DNA from 2 places in the Rhizobium sp. CC1099 genome. Region 1 is predicted to be linked to the other one. Evidence: predicted binding sites of a transcription regulator. Region 1 holds the regulator's gene; the other holds the start of a gene.
The links. The regulator LexA, encoded in region 1, represses DNA repair genes until DNA is damaged. The targets are predictions, from matches to a motif close to TGTTCNNNNTGTGTTCNG.
Positions count from the first base shown of each region.

Region 1 (7,651 bases):
CCGGCATGATCATGAATTCCTGGAAGTCGATCGGATTGTCGGCATGCGCGCCGCCGTTGATGATGTTCATCATCGGAACCGGCAGCAGATGCGCGCTCGCGCCCCCAACGTAGCGATAGAGCGGCAGGCCGGCAGCCTGGGCGGCAGCCTTGGCGACGGCGAGCGATACGCCAAGGATGGCATTGGCGCCGAGGCGGGACTTGTTCGCCGTGCCGTCCAGTTCGATCATGATGTTGTCGATCTGGATCTGGTTCTCGGCATCGATGCCGCCGATCGCGTCGAAGATTTCCGTGTTGGCAGCCTCGACGGCCTTTTCAACACCCTTGCCGAGATAGCGCTTGCCGCCGTCGCGAACTTCGACGGCCTCATGCGCACCGGTCGAGGCGCCGGACGGCACAGCCGCACGGCCCATACTGCCGTCTTCGAGATAGACATCGACTTCAACGGTCGGATTGCCACGGCTGTCGAGAATCTCGCGGGCGATAATGTCGGTAATTGCAGTCATGATCTCTTCCTGCTCGGTGGGTGATAAATCGTTCGAAGCCTGTTTAATCGAAGGCACGCAAATTACAATGCCACACCGACGACACACGGCATGGCATGGCCTATAGCCCGAATATGTCAGGCTTTTGAAGAAGCCGCTCGCACCCCATCGATCCCTGCCGAGAGCTTGCTCAGGCGTTTCGGAACCTCAGGTTTTGAAATGACACCCGTCACTTTCGATCTGGTTGTAAATTTATCGGTCAGTAACCAATCAATATTATAATTAATACTCATTGAGGAAATACTGCCCCGCTCTCCGGCAAGTAGTATTGCATGATGCGTTTCCTCGTGCGGTCCAAATCCGCCTGATATACGGACCTTCACGATTTCAGGTCCCCTCGGAAATCGCTTCGATCGGCATACAGAATTATGCCTTCAATAAGCTGCGGGTGAACGGCGAGATGTACAAGCAAATCATCTACGGCAAGGATCTCGTCGCCGATATCCTGCCGCCGCCCCTCTACCTCGTTGAGTCTAACATGCTTGCGCTCGAAGCGGTGCAGCGCCCCGACGTTGCCAAGAAGAACGTCTAGCGCATCGAACATGTCCTGAAACCCGCCTACGAGGACCGCCGCAAATATTGGCTGGCGACCGCGCTCAGCTCGGACCTTAAGCAGAAGCTCTTGAACGATGTCCTTGTCAAAGGCGACGTGTTCTGGAAGGTGATGCAGGAGGAACTCGCGCCGGCCATTGTCAAGAATGACGCCGCAGTCATTCCGGCGTCCTTCGAAAAGCTTGCGACGAATTTCCATATCCATGAAAACGCCGTCAACGAACTCGTCGATATGGCGAACACCTTCCTGGCGTCCGCTGAAAAGGACGCCGCCGAACAGACACGCATCCTTTCGGCTATCACGCTCGCGGCTGCCGCAGTCTCGCTTTGCCTGCTTCTTGGCGGCCTTTACGTCTTCCGCCGCCGCGCCATCGTGCCGCTCTCGGCGATGCGCGACTATATGGCGATCCTTGCTGGCGGCGACTATTCGAAGGATGTGCCCTTCAGCCGCCGGGCCGACGAGATCGGGGAGATGGCGCGCGCCGTCACCGTCTTCCGCGAATCCGCCGAAGAGCGGAACAATATCCGTGCGCGCCAGGATGCCGAATGTCAGGCCCAAGCACAGCGCGATGCGGCGCTTGCCGCTGCCAAGGCAGACGAGGAAGCCGTCCGCGAGGGCGTCATCGCCAGCCTGAGCCGCGGCCTGGAACGGCTCTCCGGCGGCGATCTCACGGTCCAGCTTAGCGAGCCTTTCGACGCAGCCTACGAGAAGCTGCGCGAGCAGTTCAATTCGAGCGTCCGCACGCTTTCTGAGGCAATGAGGGAAATTTCGACCGTGACGAATGTAGTAAGGACCGGCTCCGGCGAAATCGCATCGAGCACAAACGATCTGGCCCGGCGAACAGAGCATCAAGCCGCCTCGCTGGAGCAGGCGGCCTCGGCGCTCGACCAGATCACGGTCACCGTCAAGAACTCGTCGGACGGGCCAATGAAGCCAACGTGATGATGACGGCGACGAAGGAAAGCGCCAGCTATTCGGCAACCGTCGTGCACGAGGCGGTCGCTGCGATGGAGAAGATCGAGACATCATCTGCGCAGATCGGCGATATCATCAACGTCATCGACGAAATCGCCTTCCAGACCAACCTGCTCGCGCTCAATGCCGGCGTGGAAGCCGCCCGCGCGGGCGAGGCCGGAAAGGGTTTTGCGGTCGTTGCACAGGAAGTGCGCGACCTTGCCGGCCGCTCCGCCAATCTGGCAAAGGAAATTAAGCAGCTGATCGAGACGTCTTCCAGCCAGGTTTCGGCCGGCGTTGCCTTGGTCAACCGCACCGGTGAAGCGCTCAGCAATATCGATCAGCAGGTTCTGAAGGTCACCGCGCTGATCGAGTCGATCGTGCGTTCCTCCACCGAACAAACGACCGCTCTCCTGAAAGTCAACGCCGCCGTCAACACTATGGACAGCGTCACGCAGCAGAACGCGGCGATGGTTGAACAGACAAGTGCCGCCTGCCGCGAGCTCGGTGACGAGGCGATACACCTCAATCACCTGCTGGCCCGTTTCCTTCTCGACGACGTAACGGCGTCCGCCGCAACGCGGTCGTACTCAAGCCAAAGGATGGCGCTCGCCGGTTGACGGCGGGCACCTTCCGCCAGTATCAGGCCGCCTTGGCGACGGCGTCGAGGGCCAGCAGCTTTTCCAGAAGCCGCGGCATGTCGTTCAAATACACCATGTTGGGGCCGTCGCAGGGGGCATTGTCCGGATCCTGGTGGGTCTCGATGAAGACACCTGCAACTCCGACCGCAACTGCCGCCCGCGCCAGCGTCTCGACGAACTGGCGCTCCCCGCCCGACGTCGTGCCCTGGCCGCCGGGCTGTTGCACGGAATGGGTCGCATCGAAAATGACCGGAGCCCCCATGGCCGCCATGATCGGCAACGAGCGCATGTCCGAGACCAGCGTATTGTAACCGAAGGACGCGCCACGCTCACAAAGCAGAACATTCGAATTGCCGCTCTGATTTAGCTTGGCGAGAACATTCTTCATGTCCCAGGGAGCGAGAAACTGGCCCTTCTTGACGTTGATGACACGGCCGGTCTTCGCGGCTGCGACAAGCAGGTCCGTCTGACGGGAGAGGAAGGCCGGGATCTGCAGAACGTCCACGACCTCGGCGACCCGCGCGCATTGCTCTTCCGAATGGATATCTGTCAGAACCGGAATGCCGAGTTCCTTCTTGAGGTCGGCGAAGACTTCCAAGCCCTTCTCTAGACCGATACCGCGTTTGCTCGACAGCGAAGAGCGGTTCGCCTTGTCGAAGGAGGTCTTGTAGACGAGCCCGATGCCGAGCTTGCCGCAAAGCTCCTTGAGCGTGCCCGCAACCATGAAGGCATGGTCGCGGCTCTCCATTTCGCATGCGCCGGCGATCAGCGACAGCCTGCCACTGTTTGAAAATACGACGCGGCCGGCACCTTCGCCGACTGCGACTTCGGAATTCGTATTGCTCATCGGATCTCCTCGAAGGCGAAGATCGCACCTTGGCCGGGCGCAGGCTTCACCAGGACTCTGTTGTTCTTGCGTGTATAGGGCATCCCGTTATCAGCCAAAAGCGCTTCTGTCACGGCAAGATCGGTGGTGCGGAAAACGATAGCGCTGCCTCTTAGCCCCTTATCCACGGATAACGGCACCGAATCGAAATAAGCCTCCATCCCTTCCGGCGACAGAAGACTGATCCTGGCATTCGCTGCCGCGATCGCCACGCCAAACGGTGTCCGCTCGATTTCCGTCGTAGACACGGCCAACTGAAGGAACGAGCCGAAGGCTTCAGGCTCGGGCGCGCTTAGCACCATCTCCGAGATACCGGTTGCACCGTTCGCATGCTTTTCCAGCGCGCTCCGATCGGCCGGAAAGGCGTTGATGCGCTGGCAGTCAAAGAGGAAGAAATCCGGCACCCGAAGATCGGCGGCAAAGGCAAGCTTGAAAGTGCCTGTCGATTGCGACCCGTCCGGCATCTTGATCAGGCGCGAAAACTCCAGCATGGCGCCGCCGCTCTTTCTCGCACGCACGAAATGAGCATGGTCGGCGTCCGCGTCCTCCGTGCTGAATGCGGCCGCAGAGAATCCGTCATTGCCGCACCGGAAACGAAAGGCCTGGTCGCGCGCCACAAAGACGTTTCCGTGCCGCACTGATTCTTCACATTCTTTCGCGCTCGCGACGCCAAGCGGCTCGAGATAGGTCTTGTCGGCGAAAAAAACGCAAGCATTCACCGTACCGAAAGGATGACGGCCCTCGGCGGCAACCGTGAACCCCAATCGTCCCAGCCGCTCCCGCGCGAGATCGATGTTGGTGACCGGTAGAACAAGATGATCCAACGGATGCAGCATGGCGTCAGGTCTCCATTTAATGTGCTGAAGATGTGTGCCGCTATGTGGTCAATGCAAGCTGAAAGCGCTGATCCGGCAAACAAAAGTTTCCAAAAATGAACGCAGTTGAGACGAAGTTTTACGAAAATTTAGGTACTTGCGGAACACATATGGAACATATAGTGTCCGTTCTGGCTTTGTTTCACGAATTTGGGGTTAAACTTCGATGCTGACACGCAAACAACAGGAGCTTCTCCTCTTCATTCATGAGCGTATGAAGGAATCCGGCGTTCCGCCATCGTTTGACGAAATGAAGGATGCGCTGGATCTCGCGTCCAAATCCGGCATCCACCGGCTGATTACCGCTTTGGAAGAGCGCGGTTTCATTCGTCGCCTACCGAATCGGGCCCGCGCGCTTGAAGTGATCAAGCTGCCGGAAGCCTACAGCCCGAGCATCCAGCCCCGCCGCGGCTTTTCGCCGAGCGTCATCGAGGGCAGCCTCGGCAAGCCGCAGCCTGCTGCCGCCGCGCCGAAGCCGGCGAACGAAGACAATAACAGCTCCATTTCGGTTCCCGTCATGGGCCGTATTGCGGCAGGCGTGCCGATCTCGGCGATCCAGAACAACACGCACGACATCAACGTTCCGGCCGATATGCTCGGCTCCGGCGAACACTACGCGCTTGAGGTCAAGGGCGATTCGATGATCGATGCTGGCATCTTCGATGGCGACACGGTCATCATCCGCAACACCAGCACCGCCAATCCCGGCGACATTGTCGTGGCACTGGTCGATGACGAGGAAGCGACGCTGAAGCGGTTCCGCCGCAAGGGTGCGTCCATCGCGCTGGAAGCGGCGAACCCCGCCTACGAGACGCGCATCTTTGGACCGGATCGCGTAAAGGTTCAGGGTAAGCTCGTCGGCCTTATCCGCCGCTACCATTGACCGGCAGCGCGTCGCCGGCAAAGGCGACGGCGCGCCACTCATAGGCGTGGCGGGGGCGATCGAGTTTCTCGAAGGCGGTTGTCCAAAGCACGGTTCGACGGCGCCGGTTTTCCGCAAGGTTTCATTCGCGAAATGCACTGCGCCGCATCGGCAGGCGCCGAACCGCAGCCTTGCCCGCGTGACGACGATGTCCGCGGCATCGCAAGCCGGGCGTGGCACCGTTCCGCATCGCATTTCTTGCCTCTTCCTGCTGCTCCGGTGAAATTTCGCTTTCCCTCCGTCTTTCGCGGGTCGCAGCGCCTTCACGGCTGCTTTCGGTCAAAGCCAAAGCGCTGAGCGAAACATTCGTGCCGGACGCAAACCAGATCGCCGCCCCAAGCCCGAAAAAACCGTCGCAAAGCGCAGGCGTGTGCCCTGAGCGGCTCCTTAGCTCGCCATTTGCAGGCCGAAAGCCTTGGGTATGCAGCCACAATGACTGATCGGTGGCTACGGGACTGAACGGTGGCTATTGACGGGCGAGAGCTCTGCTTTTGCCAAAGGCTTCTTCCCGCATTCCAAAAGCGCAAGCCGGGAAGCGCGCACACTGCTTGTCCGCGACATCTGCTGAAGCGGAATGCGCAGCTCGGCCGTTTTCAACTCCGGCATGCACCCAGCCCGCTGACACCCTATGAATACAACCAGAATGCAGCCCTGAGGGCGTTTCAGCAACAATAATCGATTGAAAAAAGTCCAAAAAAATGGATTGCAAAAAGCCGAATTAAATCATTGGCTTCCGCTATGCGCCTCCGGCATCGCAGGAGTGTCTAAAAGTTGATACTGCGATGCACAAAATGGCGCCACGGTAACTTGGCATTGGCGCCGTGATCATATAGCTATCGGAGAGGACGCTTAACCCTATGGCGCTTTTATGGCGCCGCCGCCAGTTTGGAGGATCAGCATGACGGATCAAAGCGCAACAATCAAAATCGGCGACAAAACCGCCAATCTTTCCGTGAAAAGCGGAACGATCGGTCCGGATGTCATCGATATTGGTGCACTCTATAAAAACACCGGTTCCTTCACGTACGATCCTGGTTTCACCTCGACCGCTTCCTGTGAATCGAAGATCACCTATATCGACGGCGATGAAGGCATTCTGCTGCATCGCGGCTACCCGATCGAACAGCTTGCCGAACATGGCGACTTCCTGGAAGTCTGCTATCTGCTGCTTTACGGCGAATTGCCGACGGCTGCCCAGAAGAAGGATTTCGACTACCGCGTCACGCATCACACCATGGTGCACGAGCAGATGTCTCGCTTCTTCACCGGCTTCCGCCGCGACGCCCATCCGATGGCCGTCATGTGCGGCTGTGTCGGCGCTCTGTCTGCCTTCTACCACGACTCGACAGACATCACCGATCCGCATCAGCGCATGGTCGCAAGCCTGCGCATGATAGCCAAGATGCCGACTATCGCGGCCATGGCCTACAAGTACTATATCGGCCAGCCGTTCGTTTATCCGAAGAACGATCTCGACTACGCCTCGAACTTCCTGCGCATGTGCTTCGCGGTACCGTGCGAAGAATATGTCGTGAACCCGGTCCTCTCGCGCGCCATGGACCGTATCTTCATCCTGCACGCCGATCACGAGCAGAACGCCTCGACCTCGACGGTTCGCCTCGCCGGCTCTTCGGGCGCCAACCCGTTCGCATGCATCGCGGCCGGCATTGCCTGCCTTTGGGGCCCGGCTCATGGCGGTGCCAACGAGGCGGCGCTCAACATGCTTTCGGAAATCGGCTCGGTCGAGCGCATTCCGGAATATATCGCCCGCGCCAAGGACAAGAATGACCCGTTCCGCCTCATGGGCTTCGGTCACCGTGTCTACAAGAACTACGATCCGCGCGCCAAGATCATGCAGAAGACGACGCATGAGGTTCTCGCCGAACTCGGTCACAAGGACGATCCGCTTCTCGAAGTCGCGATGGAGCTGGAACGCATCGCGCTGACCGACGAATACTTCATCGAAAAGAAGCTCTACCCGAACATCGACTTCTATTCCGGCATCACGCTGAAGGCGCTGGGCTTCCCCACGACGATGTTCACGGTGCTCTTTGCGTTGGCCCGCACGGTCGGCTGGATCGCCCAGTGGAACGAGATGATCGAGGATCCACAGCAGCGCATCGGCCGTCCGCGCCAGCTCTATATCGGCGAACCGCTGCGCGACTACGTTCCGGTTTCGAAGCGCTAAGCCGCTTCCGCCCGAAAAAACCCGGTCAGAGACGGCCGGGTTTTTTCTTGTCCAGAATGTCGAGAACGAGATCCGCCGCTTTCTCGCC
Region 1 covers NZ_CP121641.1:1,513,821-1,521,471, reverse strand. The annotation lists gene eno (phosphopyruvate hydratase) at 1-505, opposite strand, end outside; gene QA644_RS07825 (hypothetical protein) at 622-867, opposite strand; gene QA644_RS35140 (hypothetical protein) at 945-1,076, shown strand; gene QA644_RS35135 (methyl-accepting chemotaxis protein) at 1,167-2,039, shown strand; gene QA644_RS35130 (methyl-accepting chemotaxis protein) at 2,039-2,671, shown strand; gene kdsA (3-deoxy-8-phosphooctulonate synthase) at 2,694-3,539, opposite strand; gene QA644_RS07810 (VOC family protein) at 3,536-4,414, opposite strand; gene lexA (transcriptional repressor LexA) at 4,620-5,336, shown strand; partial or broken gene QA644_RS07800 (hypothetical protein) at 5,317-5,546, opposite strand; gene gltA (citrate synthase) at 6,274-7,563, shown strand; gene lpxB (lipid-A-disaccharide synthase) at 7,589-7,651, opposite strand, start outside.

Region 2 (7,651 bases), 1.3 Mb from region 1:
GAACTCCGAGCTAAACGCTGAGCCCGCGTCTGTCGCCAGCAACCCCGGAATGCCTGCGTCCATCAGCATACCGCGCGTCTTGGACGTGTTTGACGCAACAGCGACAAAGGGAGTATCGGCAAGAAGGCAGAGACAGGCGGCATGAAAACGTCCCGCGACAACGCCTTTTGCCTGGGCGATCGTTGCCAAAATCTCAGTCGCCGGACGGAAACGAGAAAAGTCTCTAGTCATGGCCCAGCGCTGCATCATGTTTGGCCGGAAGACCGACTTTCGAAAGGCCTTGTATGATATGCGCCCAGGAGAGCGATGAGGCGGAGTCCCCGTCACTTGGCCGCTCGGGGAAAATACCACGCGCGGTCGCAGCTGTTGGTCAATGAAGGGATTTTCCAAGTCACTAGTGTTGAGATTCAAGAAAGTCGTATCCTTCCGTCGAATCGCGAGATCGATGATTTCCTTTTGCGCCACCTTGTTGGCGTTATCCGTGACAACAATTTGTGTATTCCGCTCTGTTCCGGACGCCGGAGAAAATACATTGCTTGAGATCGTCAAATCCGGCACCACATTGACCCTGAGGCCCATTGAAGTGGCGCTTTTTGCGCTCAGAGATTCCCTGACATAGATCTTATCGAAAAAACTGCATGCCTTTGCGATAGCCTCGTCATTTCTTTCGAAAACCGAGTTTATGAGTACGCAAGCCACCCCTGCATCACGGCAAAAAGGCGCGACATCTGCGAGAGCCTTTGCCTGTTTGGTTGCATCATGGAGAGTACCTTCACCGTTAACAATAACGAGGTCTGCGTTTCTTATATGCTCCTGTACAAGTGGCTGCTCACGCCAATCGACATGAACGGATGACGTCGCGCTAATTTCGATGCCCTCTTGAGAGGCGAGGTTTACAATTTGAGCTACAACGAGACGGCATCCAAGGTGCGGCTTTGTAGAGGTATCATTGATCAAAACGGCTTTGCGATTGGCCATGGAAAATCCTGAGAATACGAGAACATGTTTGCCTGCCTTGAGCAGAAGCGGAAGAAGATCGAGTGCCGTAAGAAGGTCAAAACTGGATCTATCCATCGTCGGCCATAAGTTCGCCGGACTGTAAGACAGGGCTTTGATAACGCCAATTCTAAACACCTATAAAGACGATAATATGAGGCAATACGCCTGGAGCTCGGTCAATTAATTAGAGCGCCAACGATATTCTTTGCGACAACATCTGCACCTGCCCTCGTGAGGTGAAGTTTGTCGTAAATATAAGCTTGGCCTCCTGATGCTAAGACACAGTTATTGTCAGCTGTGTTGCAAAAAGAATGCGAGGGAAAAACCCTGATTATATTACCGCCCTTAATGCTGTCCAGGTAATCAACTGCGTCTTTCGCCTGGGAAATATATTTTTCCTTAGAAACCGAAACTGTTGGCTTCAGGTTGCCGGTTAGCATTAGTTTGGCGACCTTGGCCACAACCTGTGAATCTCCTCTGGGGACCGGATATAGCAAAACAACCCGAATACCGGATTCCAGTAGTTCATTCACCGTCGACTGAAGCGCGTCACGCACCATGGCTTTTCCCTTCGAAGACGCAAGCGTGATTGGTTGTTTGTTGCGCACCAGGTTCTTCTCGTCGAAAAACGTGATCCACGCCCCTGCCAGGATGACTGTCTTAACCCCACTGGCTTTGATACGTTCGAATGCAGTCTGAATATAGTTTGGACAGCCTTGTGCGGACTCTCCACTGCTCTTAATTCCCTCAATTGGAGCGCATGCGGTATGCGTCATCTGCTCCAACGCAATGCCGTGTCGATCGAGTTGCGCGGCTAAAGAGGGGCTCAGTGACGAAGCTATGGAATCCCCTACGATCGCGTAGCTAGAATCATGCTCAGAATTATAAACGCAACTTGGTTCCGGCAATTGGAGCGGAGAAGGATCCGTAAATGCTAGACAGCGTCGATTCCATGCGTTCTCTTGAATAAAATTAGAAATTTGAGGTGGTAACCGGGATGGGGCGCCTTTTGTGAGGTTTCCGTAGATTCCAAAACTAACAAGCGCGATTGTAAAGACAGCGCAGCCACCGACGAATCCTTTGCTAACGTGAATATCTTGATCAGGCTTGCGTCTGAACGGCAGCTCAATGAAACGGTACGTGCAATATGCCAATGCCAAGGAGACGACTATCAAGGCGAATATCGTCATTCCGTTTGGCACGTCTACGCTGCGAATTTTAGCAAAAGCAAACAGGGGCTGATGCCACAAGTACGCGCTATAGCTGATCGTGCCCACCATCACTAGAGGTGGTAGCGATAGGCTATTTCCTACAAAATTCCCGCTTCTCGCAAATGTTAGGACTAAACATGTTCCAGCTACTGCCAGACTTGCTGCGGGGAACTGAGAGCTCTCATCGAAACAGATAACCGCAACGCCGATAAGGATGATCCCCGCGCAAGCCCACCATCCATGATCGCGTTCTCGGCGACCGGAGAAGACAGCGCAGGCCCCTCCAAAGAAAAACTCCCATGCTCGTGTCGGAAGAAAATAAAAGTTCAGTTCGGGATAATATTTCGAGCATATGTAACTTACGATAATACTGACCGTGGCTCCCGCCACTAAAAATAGTAGCATTGCGTTCTTCTTGTATGACTTCTTGCCTATTGTGCGTAGCAAAAACGGATAGATCGCGTAAAATTGCTCCTCGACCCCAAGGCTCCATGTATGAAGTAGCGGCATTTGGGCCGTTTCAGGCGCAAAATACCCACTTTTTGTCCAGAAGAAGATATTTGATACCGACAGGCATGCTGCAATAACTGAATCTGAGAACGCGCGTAATTCCGCTGGCATCATCCAATACCACCCGGCCGGTACACAGCACGCGATTACAAAAAAAAGAGCGGGTAGAATTCGCCGCGCACGCTTTTCGAAGAAGCGTGCGATGCTAAATGTTCTTGCCTCTATGTCCCTTAAAATGATCGATGTTATCAGATAGCCGCTAATCACAAAAAATATATCGACGCCGATAAAGCCTCCGGGCAGAGCATTTGGATACGCATGAAAAACAATCACGGACAAGACAGCTACGGCGCGAAGTCCTTCGATCTCTGTCCTGTACTTCATAAATTTGCGCCCTCGAGTGATTGAGAAGTCGAGGTCATATTCGAATGAGCAAAAATAGCAATATCGAGGCGGCACCTCCAATCGGGGCGTTTCCGGTAAGCCACAGCGAGATATCTGGACCAGCAAATGCTGCAGCGTTTCCACGAATACTCGACCATCACATCATTGTGACCTGCCACCAAGAAGCATCCCTCCGGCGGGGACCGCCTTGCGAAGTTCCGGGTCTCCCGTGAGTCTGCGCATTCCGTCAACCTAGTGTGGCTATACGTGGCGTTAACGCATTACGCCGGCATCCATAGCGGTATGCCGATCGCTGAAGAAACTTGAGGATCCGCGGTGTAAAGCGGCCACCCATCGCGCAACAGCTTGCTGAAAACCATCTCGTCCATAGTTTGATGAAGTCGCCCAAGATTTTCGTTATTGTACGCATGCCCAGTGGACCGAGGATTAATACCGGTAATTATGACTTCGCTCGCGCCATGGCAGAAGGCAAACAGCACGGCATTTACTCCGTTGGAGCACTTTTCACTCGCGTCCATTTCCGCAGTCCTTAGGCCACAAACTTTATCGAGCAGCGCCATTCTTTCGTATTTGTTGACAAGCGTTAGACTCTCGTACTGGTAGTGAAATGCGCTCAAGCCCGCTTTGAGTGCTTCCTCACCCTCCGGCCAGAGAAAGACATATAAGGCCTTTGTGGACTGCCCCCGCAGCACTCGGCGAACCTCAACCGCATTGGTATTTTGACCTCTGATCTGGTTGAATTGCATGAACGTAATGTCTGGTCTCTCGATGCCCCAGTTTTTTGTGACAGCCTGAGACCCGTTGACTGTCACAATGCTAAAGTTGCGATCTAATCCAGCAGGGAGATTTGCTTGCGGGGCAGATCCAACCACGACGACGGGACCGCGAAACGGAGTGCGTAAATCCGGAGGGCTTGGCCGTGCAAGTTTATATTTTAGTGTTCGGTACACCCGCTTGCGAAGTTGACTGATGCTCATATTAACTCAAGGATTTCATAGAAGTAGGCATTTCGCGTGACAGCCAGTTTTCTACCGGTCGGTTCGACGTTCGGCAGTGGAGATACGGCTTTGTTCTCGTCGGGATTATTACCTTGACACTTCTAGTGGTCGCAAGCCAATAACTTTGCACAGACCACACTTTGAACAAATCACAGCGGGCGACCTTCAGGAGACGCTACAGATAGCGAAGATTTCAAGCGCCCGCTCGGCCTTACTAATAAAACGATCAGGTAGCGTTGTCATGGGAGAGATATTTCACTCAGCAAACCGCCCGTTGGCACGATCCATTATCAAAATCGGCGTTAGGCTGTTTCTCGGCCGATCTAAAAGCCATTTTCAAGATTGGCTGCCGGGGCTCAAAATAATTTCCTCCGAGGAGCGGCAACAAGCCTTAATTCGTTATCGGTCGGTCGATATTGTTGAAACGCTGGCTTTTGCTGATGTCAATCCAAACAAACCTGACTGTGTTTTTATCGTCGGCAGCGGCCCGTCAATCAACCAGTGCGCAATTGAGAAGATACCGGCCGGCAGTGCGTTGTTACTCAACGGAGCGATAAGCCTTATTGGATCAAAGATACAAGAGCCGCTCGCTGTAGTTGTGGAGGATGAGCGCTTCGTGTGGAGGCATTTCACTCTCCTTAAGGAGAAGGTTCCTCAGAACGTTCCATGTTTACTATCGATCAGCGTCATTCGAGCGATTTGTGAGATTGACAGTGCCTGGCTTCGAGACAGAAAGGTAGTGCTCATCAGAAACATTCTTGCACCATATGGGCAAAAACGACGTTCAGAAGTGGCTGTTCAAAGCGACTGGCTTTTCCGGAGTGAGAATTCGGCAGTCTCGATAGATCCTGACAAAGGCATATTCCCCGCGGGCTCTGTCGCCGCAACTGCCATGCAATTTGCGTTAGCGTCGGGCGCGACGCGCATTGGCCTTTTTGGTATAGATATTTCCAACGCGAATCTCCCTCGGTTTTACGAAAATGAGACCTCCTCCGCTTATACTGGAATATTATCGGCAGAGCGTCGTATTCTCGCGTTTTTCGCTGCGGCAAAGCAATATGCAGGTAGAAAGTCCATTGAATTGGATTGTTTTTCGCCCGTTTCCGCATTGCTGAAAATCGGCTATCGCTACGACGAGCGCTTCGAAAGCGACTGACTATTCTCCAGTCAATGGTCCGGGTTGGAACCCGATCCTTTGTTCAATGACGCGCGCTATACGCTTGGCTTCATTTAGCGGTGAATACGAATAAGCCTCAAGTCGACCTTCGAACGACCGCGTCAATTTCAATGTTTCTCGCAGATCCCGATGAAAGCGCTCAAACTTCACCAGCCGATCGCCGGGAACAGCTGACAGATCCAAGGAATATACCGGTCGGCCGGTCACTAGCGCCTCGCATGGCATTGTCACTGAATCCTTTGTGATGAGAAAGGCGTCAGCCGCCGCGACGTAGTCAATGTAAGGATTTGGTTCACATCGATCCCAAACGGTGACGGTTGGCGATTCAATCTCGCGTAGTCTTCTTAAAGTCTCATCGTCGGATCTTCGAGATGTTGACACGAGAACTTGCCAGTCGTCGTCTGCAAGAGTTCTAACTGCGTCCTGGATGCCGCTTATCGCCCGATCGTCATAAACGTAGGCACCGTTTGAACCTCCAACGAACACGGAGGCTATTTTGCGTCCCTGCGGATTATACAGGCGCCTGGCATTTTCCCGCCGCAGCAGTATCTCTTCGGCCCGGAGCCGATGTGGCACGCCTACCATCCGCTCGTATTGCGGCAGTTCATCGAACTCATTCGTCCAGTCATGATTGGATACGAAAACCAAATCATAACCGGATACCCTCGGGCGCTGGAGATGCACTATAAACGGCCGGCTTTTGAAGGCTCGTTTCATCTTTATGACGTGGCTCTCAGACCTGAAACCACAGGAAATGATGACATCAGGCCTTGCTTCTCGTGAAGAGAACAAACGCGGTGAAAAATATTTTGAGATGCCGTGTTTTACCACAACGGGTTTTTGAAGGACTGGCCCACCAAAATTATTTGCTACGCCGGTGCATTGAGACATCGTACCAATTTTAGACTCGCTGACAACCCATGCGTTGAGCAGGTCGCTCTTGACCGGATCCATTCTAATTGCCCTGTTCGAGACCACGTGGCTGACGTAGTCCCTTCCGTTGTTTTCCGAGGCCATGTTGTTATCAAGCCGTCTCACGGATTCCAAGTGAGGTTCACCAAGTGAGTAGCAGGAGACCAGATCAGGATTCTGCGACATCTTTCGTGTCTGGCAATGTCCCAAGGCGGCAAACGCTCGCAGGCCAGAACGAGGACGGCCACGTGATCTCGTGGCAGCAGCGTGACGTCAATCTGCTGCCCGACCCCATTCTAAACTTAATGGCAGTCGCGTTCCTCCGCAGGGTCTATAGGAATCTGACGGCTATGCAACACGATCAGCCGAATGCTTCCCGGCAGACGCGCCGTTTCGTCAGGCGCGATGAATACTCGACTTTCCGGTCATTGGCCGGTAAGACGCCAGCTCGAACCTTATCGCTTGGCTGAGCCGGCGGGGAATTCATACGAGCGCTCATGTCTCCAGCAAAACAGAACGTCCGCACTCTTGAGATATTGAAGCGGGTGGTCTCCGAAAATTTTAGGGACCATATTCCTGGCTATAGCTTCGCGATTGCCTGCCTGGCTGCGGTCGCGCTTTCTACTGCCTATACGGCCTACGTGATGAAGAGCATTGTCGACGAGGCCTTCGTCAGTAAAGACGCAGAGCTCGTCGGGCTAATCTGTCTCTCGCTCTTCGCCGCATTCGTCATCCGAGGATTTGCAAGCTACGGTCAGGCTGTTGCTCTTTCAAGGGTCAGCAACGGTATCGTCGCCCGCTACCAGAAGCGGCTTGCGGCCCATCTTATGACGCTTCCGGTCGAATTTTTCGACCAGCGACGGTCGGGGCAGGTCGCTGCGTTATTGAGCCAGAATATTTCCGGCATACGCGACGTTCTCAATCTGACGGTTACGTCGACGGCGAGGGACATGCTCTCCTTCGTCTCGCTGCTCGCAGTGATGGTCTATCAGGACCCGCTGCTAAGTACCGTCGTTTTGGTGATGGCACCGGCGCTGCTCTTCGGGCTCAGGTATTTTTCACGTCGCCTCAAAGAGGTTGCGGCAAGAGGCATCCGGCTCAACAGCATTTTCTTCGGAACTTTGCAGGAGACGATCCAGGGCATTTCCGTGGTTAAGGCCTTTACGATGGAGCGCGCGCTGGAGGCCCGGGTCGAAAACGTCATCATTGCGGTCGAAAATCGAGCCAATCACCTTGCCCGCCTATCGGAACGCAATGCACCCGTAACCGAGAGTTTTGCCGGCCTCATGCTGGCCGGTGTACTTGCTTATGCCGCCTATCGCTCGATCTATTTCAACGTACCGCCGGGTGCCTTCTTCTCTTTCTTCACGGCGCTGCTGCTGCTCTACGATCCACTGCGCCGTCTTGCGAAGCTGCAGGTGCAGATGGAGCGCGCGGCC
Region 2 covers NZ_CP121641.1:2,793,372-2,801,022, reverse strand. The annotation lists gene QA644_RS14195 (polysaccharide pyruvyl transferase family protein) at 1-978, opposite strand, end outside; gene QA644_RS14190 (acyltransferase family protein) at 1,176-3,104, opposite strand; gene QA644_RS14185 (membrane-anchored protein) at 3,386-4,102, opposite strand; gene QA644_RS14180 (glycosyl transferase) at 4,365-5,279, shown strand; gene QA644_RS14175 (ELM1/GtrOC1 family putative glycosyltransferase) at 5,280-6,254, opposite strand; gene QA644_RS14170 (ABC transporter ATP-binding protein) at 6,710-7,651, shown strand, end outside.
Region 2: a site for LexA is predicted at 4,253-4,270, ahead of QA644_RS14180 (glycosyl transferase). Genes of this name have one in related genera too.